3 regions of the Neobacillus sp. NPDC097160 genome follow, and region 1 is predicted to be linked to each of the others. Evidence: predicted binding sites of a transcription regulator. Region 1 holds the regulator's gene; each other region holds the start of a gene.

Region 1 (3,784 bases):
GATATCGTACTTGAGTTAGAAGAAATGGGCTTTGAAATCGAAGCTTCACACCATGAAGTAGCACCAGGACAGCATGAAATTGACTTTAAATATGCTGACGCATTAACAGCTTGTGATCAAATTCAAACGTTCAAACTTGTAGTAAAAACAATTGCGCGTAAACATGGTTTACATGCAACATTTATGCCAAAACCATTATTCGGTGTCAATGGATCTGGAATGCACATGAATCTTTCTTTATTTAAAAATGGAGAAAATGCTTTCTATGAGCCAACTGGTGACCTTCAGATGAGTGACAATGCCCGTCATTTCATCGCGGGAATTCTAAAACACGCACCAAGCTTTACAGCAGTAACTAATCCTACCGTTAACTCTTTTAAGCGTCTAGTTCCTGGTTATGAGGCACCATGTTATGTGGCATGGTCTGCACAAAACCGTTCACCATTAATCCGTATTCCGGCATCACGCGGATTAAGTACACGTGTCGAAGTGCGGAGCGTAGACCCTGCAGCAAATCCATATTTGGCAATGGCAGTGCTTCTAAAAGCAGGCCTAGAAGGAATTAAAAATAAATTAACTCCTCCTGCACCGGTGGATCGTAACATCTATGTTATGAGCAAGGAAGAAAGAATCGAAGAAGGAATCATCGATCTTCCTGCAACATTAGCACAAGCATTGGATCTATTAAAGGAAGATGAAGTGATTGTTTCCGGTCTTGGAGAGCACATCTTCGAACACTTCGTTGAGGCAAAAGAGATCGAATGGGATATGTTCCGCACCGTTGTTCACCAATGGGAACGAGACCAATATATGAGCATGTACTAAAAATAAGCATAAGCAAAACACCCAGATTGGATTACATCCACGTACTGGGTGTTTTTTTGTTATTTTTCTTCACTGTTTTGTTTCAACAGTTTGAATCCAGAAAGAACGGTATCACCACCAATTCCTGCTATAGCGGAAAAAAAAATGATTTCCACCAATGAATTTGGAGCGGTATACAAGACGAGGAGAAGGGACGCAACTGCACCTAGAAGCAATTCTTCTAGAAAACCGAGATAAATGAACCTTTTCGTTTTTCGAGGCATGACGAGTTTTCCATACTTTCGAACATGTCCAATAATCCCTACCGACCCACCAATAACTAACGAGAAAATAATGTCCGTTAACACTGTTTCTCACACTCCTTAAGCCTATTATTTTGGGACCTAAGGTAAATCATGGTGTACTATTATTATATTTAATATTTCCAATATGAGCATGAGTAAAAATACTGAATTTTCCATATATTTATCCAGGATGTTGTACTTTTATAAATTTTTCCCAATAAAATAGCATAAAAAAGAGCCGGACATATGCCCAGCTTTTTTGATTTTAATGAATATGTCGATAAACACCAATGACTTTTCCTAGAATCGAAACATTTCTTAAAATAATCGGATCCATGGTAGAGTTTTCCGGCTGCAGGCGAATGTAGTCCTTTTCCTTAAAAAATCTTTTACATGTTGCTTCGTCTTCCTCGGTCATCGCAACGACAATCTCACCGTTATTAGCGGTTTGCTGCTGCTTCACAATCACGTAATCCCCGTCAAGAATCCCGGCTTCTATCATACTTTCACCCATGATTTCCAGCATAAAGACATGCTCATCAGCGGGAGCCATGCTTTCCGGAAGTGGAAAATACTCTTCCACATTTTCGATTGCCGTAATGGGAAGACCTGCGGTAACTTTCCCAACTACTGGAACATTTACAACTTTGTTTCTTGGTATATGTGCTGCCTCGTCCACTTCTAAAATTTCAATAGCTCTTGGTTTGGTAGGGTCTCGTCTGATAAGTCCTTTGCTTTCCAATCTAGCTAAATGGCCGTGAACAGTAGAGCTGGATGCAAGTCCAACAGCTTCGCCAATTTCTCTCACGGAAGGTGGGTATCCTTTACTTTTAACCTCTGCTTTAATGAAATCGAGGATATCCTGCTGCCGTTTTGATATTTTTACCATGATAAAATGCACCTCGCCTGGTTAATGTTGTCTTTATTATAGCATGTTCTGGTAGTTTATACAAACATAAGTTCGAAAAAATAGTTGACAACAAACAAACGTTCGGATTATAATAAAATTAACTTGAAGAGAACGTATATTCCTATAAGAGGTGTAAAAACATGAAAAAATTATGTAAGCAATACTCCTATGCTATTATTCTTATCATTGTAAGCTGTACCTTTGCCTTCATATTATCATTTCAACATCATGCAAATGACCAGGATCAATATGTTAAGGTAACAATTTCAGAAGGTGATACGCTTTGGCAACTTTCTAACCAATATGCCGGGAAGCATTCATTATCAAATGATGAGTTCGTAAGTTGGGTAAAGAAGCATAATGAAAACATCAGTGATCAAATTTTTCCGGGCGAAGAGATCGTCATTCCGGTTAGCAAAAAGATATCTTTGCAAACAACAGAACTAGCTAGTGCCCCTGAAGAATAGAAAGGAAATTTTATGAAAGCAATCATATACTGCCGTGTCAGCACGAATAAAGAAACCCAGGAAACATCATTAAATCGTCAGGAAGAGGAACTGATTCATCTCGCGAAACAGTGCCAATTTGAAATCGATGCCATAATAAAAGAAAAAGCGAGTGGTTATGATTTTGAAAGAGATGGCATACTACAGGTATTAGAACGAATAAAGGATCCACAAGTACAGGCATTATTGATCCAGGACGAAACACGGCTTGGAAGAGGAAACGCCAAAATTGCCCTGCTGCATTGTATCTTAAAAGAAGGAATTAAACTTTATAGTATTTCCCATAATGGTGAATTGGAACTGTCAGAATCGGATTCGATGGTGTTGAAAATCGTCAGTATGGTGGAAGAATATCAACGAAAGCTTCATAATGTGAAAATAAAACGCGGCATGAAACGAGCGGTTGAACAAGGGTATGAACCGCAAAATAATTTAAAAAATCTGGGCAAAGACTCTGGCAGAGAAAAAATCGAAGTCCCAATTGAACAAATTATCAGGTTGAGAAACAATGACTTAACCTTTGCAGAAATAGCCGCAACACTTAGAGGCTTTGGGTATAAAGTTTCAAAGGCAACCGTACATAGAAGATACCAAGAATATATGGAATCACAAAATGAGTAGAGCTTTTGCCTTGTCAGAAGGTTTTTTATTTAGTAAAATCAGGTGGCTTAGATTTTTGAAAGGGAGGTTCCGAAATGCTAACCAAAGAAAAAATGGATCGAATTAATGAGCTGGCAAGAAAGGCCAAATCATCTGGTTTGACAGAACTAGAAGCAAAGGAACAATCGAAATTAAGAAGTGAGTATTTGGCAGTTTTTCGCTCCAATATGCTTGATACTTTAACAAATACAAAATTTATTGATCCAGATGGCAACGATGTAACACCTGATAAACTGAAAGCAAGAAAGAAAAACACACTCCATTAAGAATTTGGAATACATTTTATTGGTATTCCTTTTTTACATATATCTTTCTATAAAGTGTCAAAATATATCTGACTTTTATGATTTGTAATTTGTTTAGTAGTTGAATTAATTCTAAATGCAATATAATATTAATGATGTGTTTAGTAATTGTAAACAAGAAAGGATGTAATTCATGTTTAATACTATTGATGATTTATCTGTTACTTCAATACGGACGCTTGCTATCGATGCAATTGAGAAGGCAAACTCCGGACATCCAGGAATGCCAATGGGTGCGGCACCAATGACTTATGCATTATGGACACGCATTATGAACCATAATCCAAAGAATCC
Region 2 (3,784 bases), on a different contig from region 1:
CTCGAATTTGGCGAAATGAACGAGCAATACATTGATCGATTCACAAGGGAGAGTATGCTCCAAATTAAACATATGTCCCGTACAATAAATGATTTTCGTAAATTCTATAAACCGAATCGGGAAAAAACACTATTTTCCGTTGGAGATTCGATTGAAGAGGCCTTGTCAATCTTTTCTATAAGTTTAAAAAACCATGAGATCCAGGTGGCTTTTGAATACAGGGGACAACAGATGGCCTACGGCTACCCGAATGAATATAGCCAGGTTGTCCTAAATGTTTTAACAAATGCCCGGGACGCCTTTGTTCAAAAGAACATTAGCCATCGAAAACTATCGATAAAAATTAGTGAAACAGGAGAATTCGTTACAGCGGAATTCATTGATAATGCCGGCGGAATCCAGCCGATCCTTCTAAAGAAGGTTTTCGAGCCCTATTTTACCACAAGGGAAAACGGAACTGGTCTCGGCCTATATCTAACAAAGCTGATTCTTGAAAAGATGAACGGCAATATCTCGGTTGAAAACACCAGTGATGGAGCCCGAATCAGCCTATCCGTACCAAAGATTACCGCTGCAATGAAACAGGAACTTGTGTCGGTATAATCATTCAGTTGGAGCGCTCTTCCGCTTTTCTATTGAAAACGTTTTATTATATTTTTATTGTAAAAAGAGGTAAAATAAAGGAAACAATTTATAGGGGTGGTTATCTTGGCAATAGAGAATCCAAGTCGTGAGGAAATTGGTGCTATTTTAAAAAAAGCCAAAAGAATTGCAGTAGTTGGTTTAAGTAATAAACCTGACCGCACTTCTTATCAAGTTTCTGCTGTGATGCAAAAAGCCGGATATGAAATTATTCCAGTAAATCCAACATTTGATGGCGAGATTCTTGGTGTTAAGGCAGTGGCATCCTTAAATGAGATTGAGGGACATGTTGACATCGTAAACGTATTTCGCCGCTCAGAGCAATTGTTTGATGTAGCAAAGGAATTTGACGAAATCGATGCAGACGTCTATTGGGCACAGCTTGGACTAGCGAATGAAGAAGCATATACGTTTTTAAAGGAAAAGGGCTATACAGTTGTCATGGATCGTTGTATTAAGGTTGAACATGCATTAACAAGGAACCTGCCATAACAAATAAACGTCATTTCTCTTCAAAAAAACTGCTGATCATTGGCAGTTTTTTCTTTTTCTTTGCCTAAATTGTGTAAAAAACAAGCGGCCAAATAGGGGTATTTTAAAATACATATTTGCCAAATCGAAATAAATCGCTACAATTAAGCATAGACGCCGCAAGAAATGTGTTAAAATAAAAGTGGCGAACATAAGTTCTATTTACTTAAATAAACGAATACATGATACTTTTAAACGAATAATTTATCAGTTAGTTTTTTTTGTAATGTATGAGAGGGGTATTTTAGTGGCAAGGAATCAGCAAGCTTTTGATTATAATGATGATGCCATACAGGTACTAGAAGGTCTTGAGGCAGTTAGAAAGCGACCTGGAATGTACATTGGCAGCACCGATTCACGCGGCCTCCACCATCTTGTTTATGAGATTGTTGACAACTCAGTCGATGAGGCGCTTGGTGGCTTTGGTGATCAAATCATTGTAAAAATACACAAAGACAATTCCATTAGCGTAATTGATAAGGGACGCGGAATGCCTACAGGAATGCATAAAATGGGGAAACCCACACCTGAGGTCATCTTAACAGTACTTCATGCCGGTGGTAAATTTGGCCAAGGCGGCTATAAGACAAGTGGCGGTCTGCATGGTGTTGGTGCTTCTGTCGTCAATGCGTTATCAGAATCATTAACCGTCACGATTAAACGAGACGGATTTGTTTATGAACAGCGCTTTGAAAATGGTGGTAAGCCTGTGACAACACTAGAAAAAATCGGTAAAACCAATCAATCAGGGACGACGATTCATTTTAAGCCGGACTCGTCTATTTTTTCGACAACTACTTATAACTTCGAAACCTTATGTGAGAGGTTAAGAGAGTCGGCCTTTTTGCTAAAAGGTTTAAAAATTGAAATCCATGACGACCGAAATGACCTTCATGAAGTGTTTCATTATGAAAATGGGATTGAAGCTTTTGTTGAATATTTAAACGAAGAGAAGGATGTCCTTCATGCTGTTGTCAGCTTAGAAGGGGCACAAAATGGGATTGAAGTTGATTTTGCCTTTCAATTTAATGATGGCTATTCGGAAAATGTGCTATCATTTGTCAACAATGTCCGCACTAAGGACGGCGGTACCCATGAGGCAGGCGCTAGAACAGCCATGACTCGGGTATTCAACGATTATGCCCGCAAGGTCTCTTTGTTAAAAGAAAAAGACAAGAACCTAGATGGTTCAGATATTCGCGAAGGGTTATCAGCGATTATATCCGTTAGAATCCCTGAAGAACTGCTCCAATTTGAAGGACAAACGAAAGGGAAACTGGGAACGAGCGAAGCCAGATCGGCTGTTGATGCTGTTGTGTCTGAACACCTCACCTATTTTCTTGAAGAAAATCCTGATATAAGCTCATTGCTCATTAAAAAATCGATAAAAGCCTACCAAGCACGTGAGGCTGCAAGGAAAGCTCGTGAAGATGCACGAAGCGGAAAAAAACGAAAGCGCGGGGAAGCCCTTTTATCCGGTAAACTAACACCAGCACAATCTCGTAATCCGCAAAAAAATGAACTTTACTTAGTCGAGGGTGATTCTGCAGGTGGTTCAGCGAAGCAAGGCCGTGACCGCCGCTTTCAGGCAGTTCTTCCGTTAAGGGGTAAAGTAATCAATACCGAAAAAGCAAAACTGGCGGATATTTTTAAAAATGAAGAAATCAATACAATTATTCATGCGGTTGGCGGCGGCGTTGGTTCTGACTTTAACGTTGAAGATATCAACTATGATAAAATCGTCATTATGACGGATGCCGATACGGATGGTGCACATATTCAAGTATTATTGTTAACATTCTTTTACCGCTATATGAAGCCGCTCATTGAATCGGGCAAAGTGTTTATTGCTCTTCCGCCACTTTATAAAGTAAGTAAAGGGACAGGTAAAAAAGAAATCATTGAGTATGCGTGGAATGATGATGAACTGCAGGGTGCCATCAAAAAAGTCGGCCGCGGCTATATCATTCAAAGGTATAAAGGTCTTGGTGAAATGAATGCCGATCAGCTTTGGGAAACAACAATGGATCCAGAGACAAGAACACTGATCCGAGTGAAAATTGATGATATTGCAAGAGCAGAACGTCGGATTACGACGCTAATGGGTGACAAAGTAGAACCGCGTCGTAAATGGATTGAAAGTAATGTGGCATTTGGTTTGGAAGAAGATGACTCCATTTTAGAAAATGAAAATATTACGGTCTCCGAGGAGGGTTCTGAAGGATGAGTGCAACTGAAAAATTCCGTGACTTGCCTCTAGAAGATGTGCTTGGTGATCGTTTTGGCAGATATAGTAAGTACATTATTCAAGAACGTGCTTTACCGGATGCTAGGGACGGATTAAAGCCTGTTCAGAGAAGAATACTCTATGCAATGCATTTTGAAGGCAATACGTTTGATAAAGGGTTTCGTAAATCAGCTAAAACGGTTGGTAATGTTATTGGTAACTATCACCCGCACGGTGATTCCTCCGTTTATGAAGCAATGGTGCGAATGAGTCAGGACTGGAAGGTTAGAAATGTCCTCGTACAAATGCATGGAAATAACGGAAGTGTCGATGGTGACCCTCCGGCAGCGATGCGTTATACAGAAGCACGGCTGTCAGCGATTT
Region 3 (3,784 bases), on a different contig from region 1:
CCAAGGCAATGTGTATACAACAAAACCATCCTTTTCTCTTTGCCGCTGCGGTTTGTCTAAAAATAAACCGTTTTGCGATGGCTCGCATAAAGGGAACCTTGAATCCCAAGTTCGGGTTCCAAAAGAAGATTAAGTGTTTAAGAGTGCGGCTTTCCTTAGGGAGCCGCTCTTTTTTATAAATTGGTCATCCTGATGTCGGCGATTGTATCAATCGGAATCCGGTGCACTTCTTCAAAACGGTCTACAATATGAATCCTTTGCGTTAGTTCATCCCAGTAATGAATTTTTCCAATCACGATCTCATAATTCCGATTCCGATAATGAGTAATCGTAACAAACTGATCAAATTCAATTGCTTCGGATAAGGTGTCATTCATAAGCTCAAGCTGCTGCTCATCCATTTCTCTTTTCTGTTCGTACCCATCTTCTTTTACCCAATCCCTGAGCAGTTTCACGTGCTCAGGAAGCATCATCGACGTCCATTTGATTCTTCCACGGTCACGAATCATACGTCTCGCCTTCTTTCATCACATTTTATGTCCGCCAACGAGTGTTGCCCGGTGCTTCGCAGTTCCTGCAGCTGTATAAGAAACAGCGCGGAGCAAGGAACCTGAACCGAAGCGCTTGCGAACAGAATCTACTACATAGCCAAGCTCCCTCCTCTTATAGGCACCCATGTCAAAAAGATCGAGTTGAAGCTCGTAGTCGTCGATAATATTACTAATAGCAATCGAAATTTGCCGTACCGTTTTACCAGTATAATGTTCATGAAACAATTCAAGGCAGACACGGTAAAGCTCCATCGTCACATTCGTTGGCTGTTGGATGGTTCTGGAGCGATGAAAACCGCCGCCAAACTCATCTTGACTGTAGCCAACTCCGAGACTGATTGTTCTCCCCGCTTTTCGATGTGTCCTCGCTCTTCGGGCGACTTCCTCACACATTTCTAAAATAACCGCCTTAATTTCCTCCTCCTTTTTGTAATCCCTTAACAGAATTTGACTTTTTCCAAAGCTGATCTGCCCTTGGATAATTGGTGCCCCCAAATCGGAAAGATCCACTCCCCAGGCATGGTAATAAAGCTGGTTCCCCATAATGCCGAATTTCTTTTCCAGCTTTTCTAAATCATAACGAGCCAGCTGACCGACCGTGAAAATGCCCATGCCATTTAAGGTTTTTTCCACGCGCCTGCCAATTCCCCACATTTCCCGAAGCGGCGATACGTTCCACAGCTTTGTCTCGACATCTTCAAATGTCCACTCCGCCACTCCCTTTTTCTTGGCATCAAGATCAAGGCAAAGCTTTGCAAGTAACATATTAGGGCCAATTCCGACGGCACACGGCAGCTGAAATTCGCGTTCAATATCATCTCTTATTTTTTGGGCAATGGTATGAGCATCCCCCCACAAATGAAGTGCACCATCCACTTTAATAAAGCTCTCATCGACGCTATAGACATGAATGGCTTCTTTTGGCACATAGCGGTTAAACACACGGGAAATTTCTGTTGCAATCCGCAAATACGTGGCCATTTTCGGCTCCTCTATTTGAATACGCGGATCTTTTGGAATCTCAAACAGCCGTGAGCCTGTTTTGATGCCAAATTCCTTTTTTAGCCGCGGTGAAGCAGCAAGCACGACACTTCCCTGCCGCTCTTTGTTTCCGGCTACCGCTAAATAGCAATTCAAAGGGTCGAGCCCGAGTATGACAGCGGCACAGCTCGCATAAAAGCTTTTCATGTCCACGCATAAAATTTTATTTTTCGGTAATGCGCTGTAATCGACCATGACTTTTCCCCCATAGTTAAATTATCGAACATTAGTTCCTTATTATCATATTCATATTTTAAGCGAATATGCGTTCGTATTCAATGGAATTTTTTCACAGGCTTTCGATTACAAAAAGCAGTATAATGGTGGAGAGGTGTGTGTCGATGGAGAAAAAACTTGTGGTCAAAATGATTAAGAACTGTTTTAAACAGTATTATGAGGGGGATTCCGTGCCGATTGGTGACAGTGATTTAGAAGTGTTGACTGGGCGGATTTTTCAATTAAAAGAAGAGGATCCAACTGCAGATCTATATGAGGTTGTCAATGATGTCGTATATGAGTTTTTGGCAGACTAACTGTTGATTATAGAGGAAATCATGGGACAGTAATCGAAATGAAACCATGCGGTCTGTCCTCATGAAGGGCTCATGCGGACAATAATGGGGCCAACTTCCTCAAAACTGTCCTCATGAGTTTTTTTAAGATAAGATTTCCATAATGTCCTCTTCCGTTAAACCAGAACTCTCCCGTTCCTCAGAATCGATAATTTCTTCAATCAAGTGTCTCTTTTTGTCCTGCAATTCGCTGATTTTCTCTTCAATGGTGCCGCGAGTAATGAGTTTGATGACTTGGACGACGTTTTTCTGACCAATGCGGTGCGCCCGGTCGGCAGCCTGTTCTTCGACCGCAGGATTCCACCAAATGTCATATAAGATAACCGTATCCGCTCCCGTCAGATTAAGCCCTGTTCCTCCCGCCTTCAACGAGATCAGAAAAAAGTCACGTTCCCCTTCATTAAACCGATTGCAGGTTTCCAATCGTTCTTCAGATGGAGTCCCGCCATCCAGGTAGAAAAATGGAAGCCCCTTAAGCGCTAAATTTCTCCCGATTAACTCAAGCATTTTCGTGAACTGGGAAAAAATCAGCACTCTACGTCCGGAAAGCCTAGACTCCTCTATGATTCTTAGCAGCATTTCAAATTTCGCAGAACGACCTTGATACCCGTCCACAAACAAAGAAGGATGACAGCAAATCTGTCGCAATCTGGTCAAACCAGCGAGAATTTTGATCCGATTTTTCCGAATCGTGTCCTTATCAAGATGTTTCAGCGTATCTTCCCTGAGCTTCGCCAAGTATGCGGCATACAGCTTCTTTTGCTCCGGGAACAGCTCTGCTGTCTCCACGAATTCCAATTTTTCCGGAAGCTCGGAAGCCACATCCTCCTTCATCCTCCGCAGCAAAAAGGGACGGACTCTTCGCGCAATTTTCTTTCTTGTTAGATTGCTGTATTCTTTTAGTCCCTTGAATAGTTCAGGAAATACCACGTGAAAAATGGACCACAATTCTTCCAGTGAATTCTCTACAGGTGTACCGGTAAGCGCAAACCGGTAATCAGCCTTAAGTCTTTTTACCGCACGTGCAGTCTGGGTTATCGGATTCTTAAAGGCTTGGGCCTCATCAAAAAATACCGAATGGAAGGTTTTTTTCTCATACCATTTGATATCCCGCCGCAGCAGTGGATAGGATGTGATGATCACGTCCATATCTGTGGCTTCCTTTTGAATATGGGACCGTTCAGCCTGATTACCGTCCACAACAACAGCCTGAATTTCCGGAGCAAACTTCATCATTTCACTTAGCCAGTTATATGATAAAGAGGATGGACAGACAATCAGAGCCGGCTGCTTCCTTTCACGAATGTCAGCTAGCTCTGATAAAATAAACGAAATACTTTGCAGTGTTTTGCCAAGCCCCATATCATCAGCTAGAATGCCACCAAACCCATAATGGGCAAGGTTCTTCATCCATTGGTACCCCCGTTTTTGATAATCACGCAAAACAGACTCCAAACTAACTGGCACTTCAAATTGCAAACTCTCCGGATGGCGGAGGTTATCAAGAAATTGACGGAATGAGTCCTCCACAATAAGCACTTGGCTTTCATCCACTGAATCAAGCAGCGAAAGCCCTTGTAAAATTGAAACCTCGAAGCCATTTTCTAGATTTTTATTCTC

The links. Region 1 encodes LexA, which represses DNA repair genes until DNA is damaged. Its sites were predicted from a motif close to CGAACATATGTTCG; they were not measured.
Region 2: the regulator LexA is predicted to act here: its motif matches at 1,320-1,333, upstream of parE (DNA topoisomerase IV subunit B).
Region 3: the regulator LexA is predicted to act here: its motif matches at 1,851-1,864, upstream of ACIQXV_RS04765 (YqzH family protein).

The regions. Positions count from the first base shown of each region.
Region 1 covers NZ_JBIWDU010000020.1:102,983-106,766, forward strand. The annotation lists gene glnA (type I glutamate--ammonia ligase) at 1-825, shown strand, start outside; gene ACIQXV_RS24440 (DUF4257 domain-containing protein) at 885-1,172, opposite strand; gene lexA (transcriptional repressor LexA) at 1,375-1,998, opposite strand; gene yneA (cell division suppressor protein YneA) at 2,160-2,486, shown strand; gene ACIQXV_RS24455 (YneB family resolvase-like protein) at 2,499-3,146, shown strand; gene ACIQXV_RS24460 (DUF896 domain-containing protein) at 3,221-3,451, shown strand; gene tkt (transketolase) at 3,624-3,784, shown strand, end outside.
Region 2 covers NZ_JBIWDU010000005.1:152,596-156,379, forward strand. The annotation lists gene ACIQXV_RS09085 (sensor histidine kinase) at 1-603, shown strand, start outside; gene ACIQXV_RS09090 (CoA-binding protein) at 709-1,134, shown strand; gene parE (DNA topoisomerase IV subunit B) at 1,421-3,400, shown strand; gene parC (DNA topoisomerase IV subunit A) at 3,397-3,784, shown strand, end outside.
Region 3 covers NZ_JBIWDU010000003.1:97,423-101,206, reverse strand. The annotation lists gene ACIQXV_RS04780 (CDGSH iron-sulfur domain-containing protein) at 1-133, shown strand, start outside; gene ACIQXV_RS04775 (YolD-like family protein) at 174-509, opposite strand; gene ACIQXV_RS04770 (Y-family DNA polymerase) at 528-1,787, opposite strand; gene ACIQXV_RS04765 (YqzH family protein) at 1,934-2,125, shown strand; gene ACIQXV_RS04760 (DEAD/DEAH box helicase) at 2,249-3,784, opposite strand, start outside.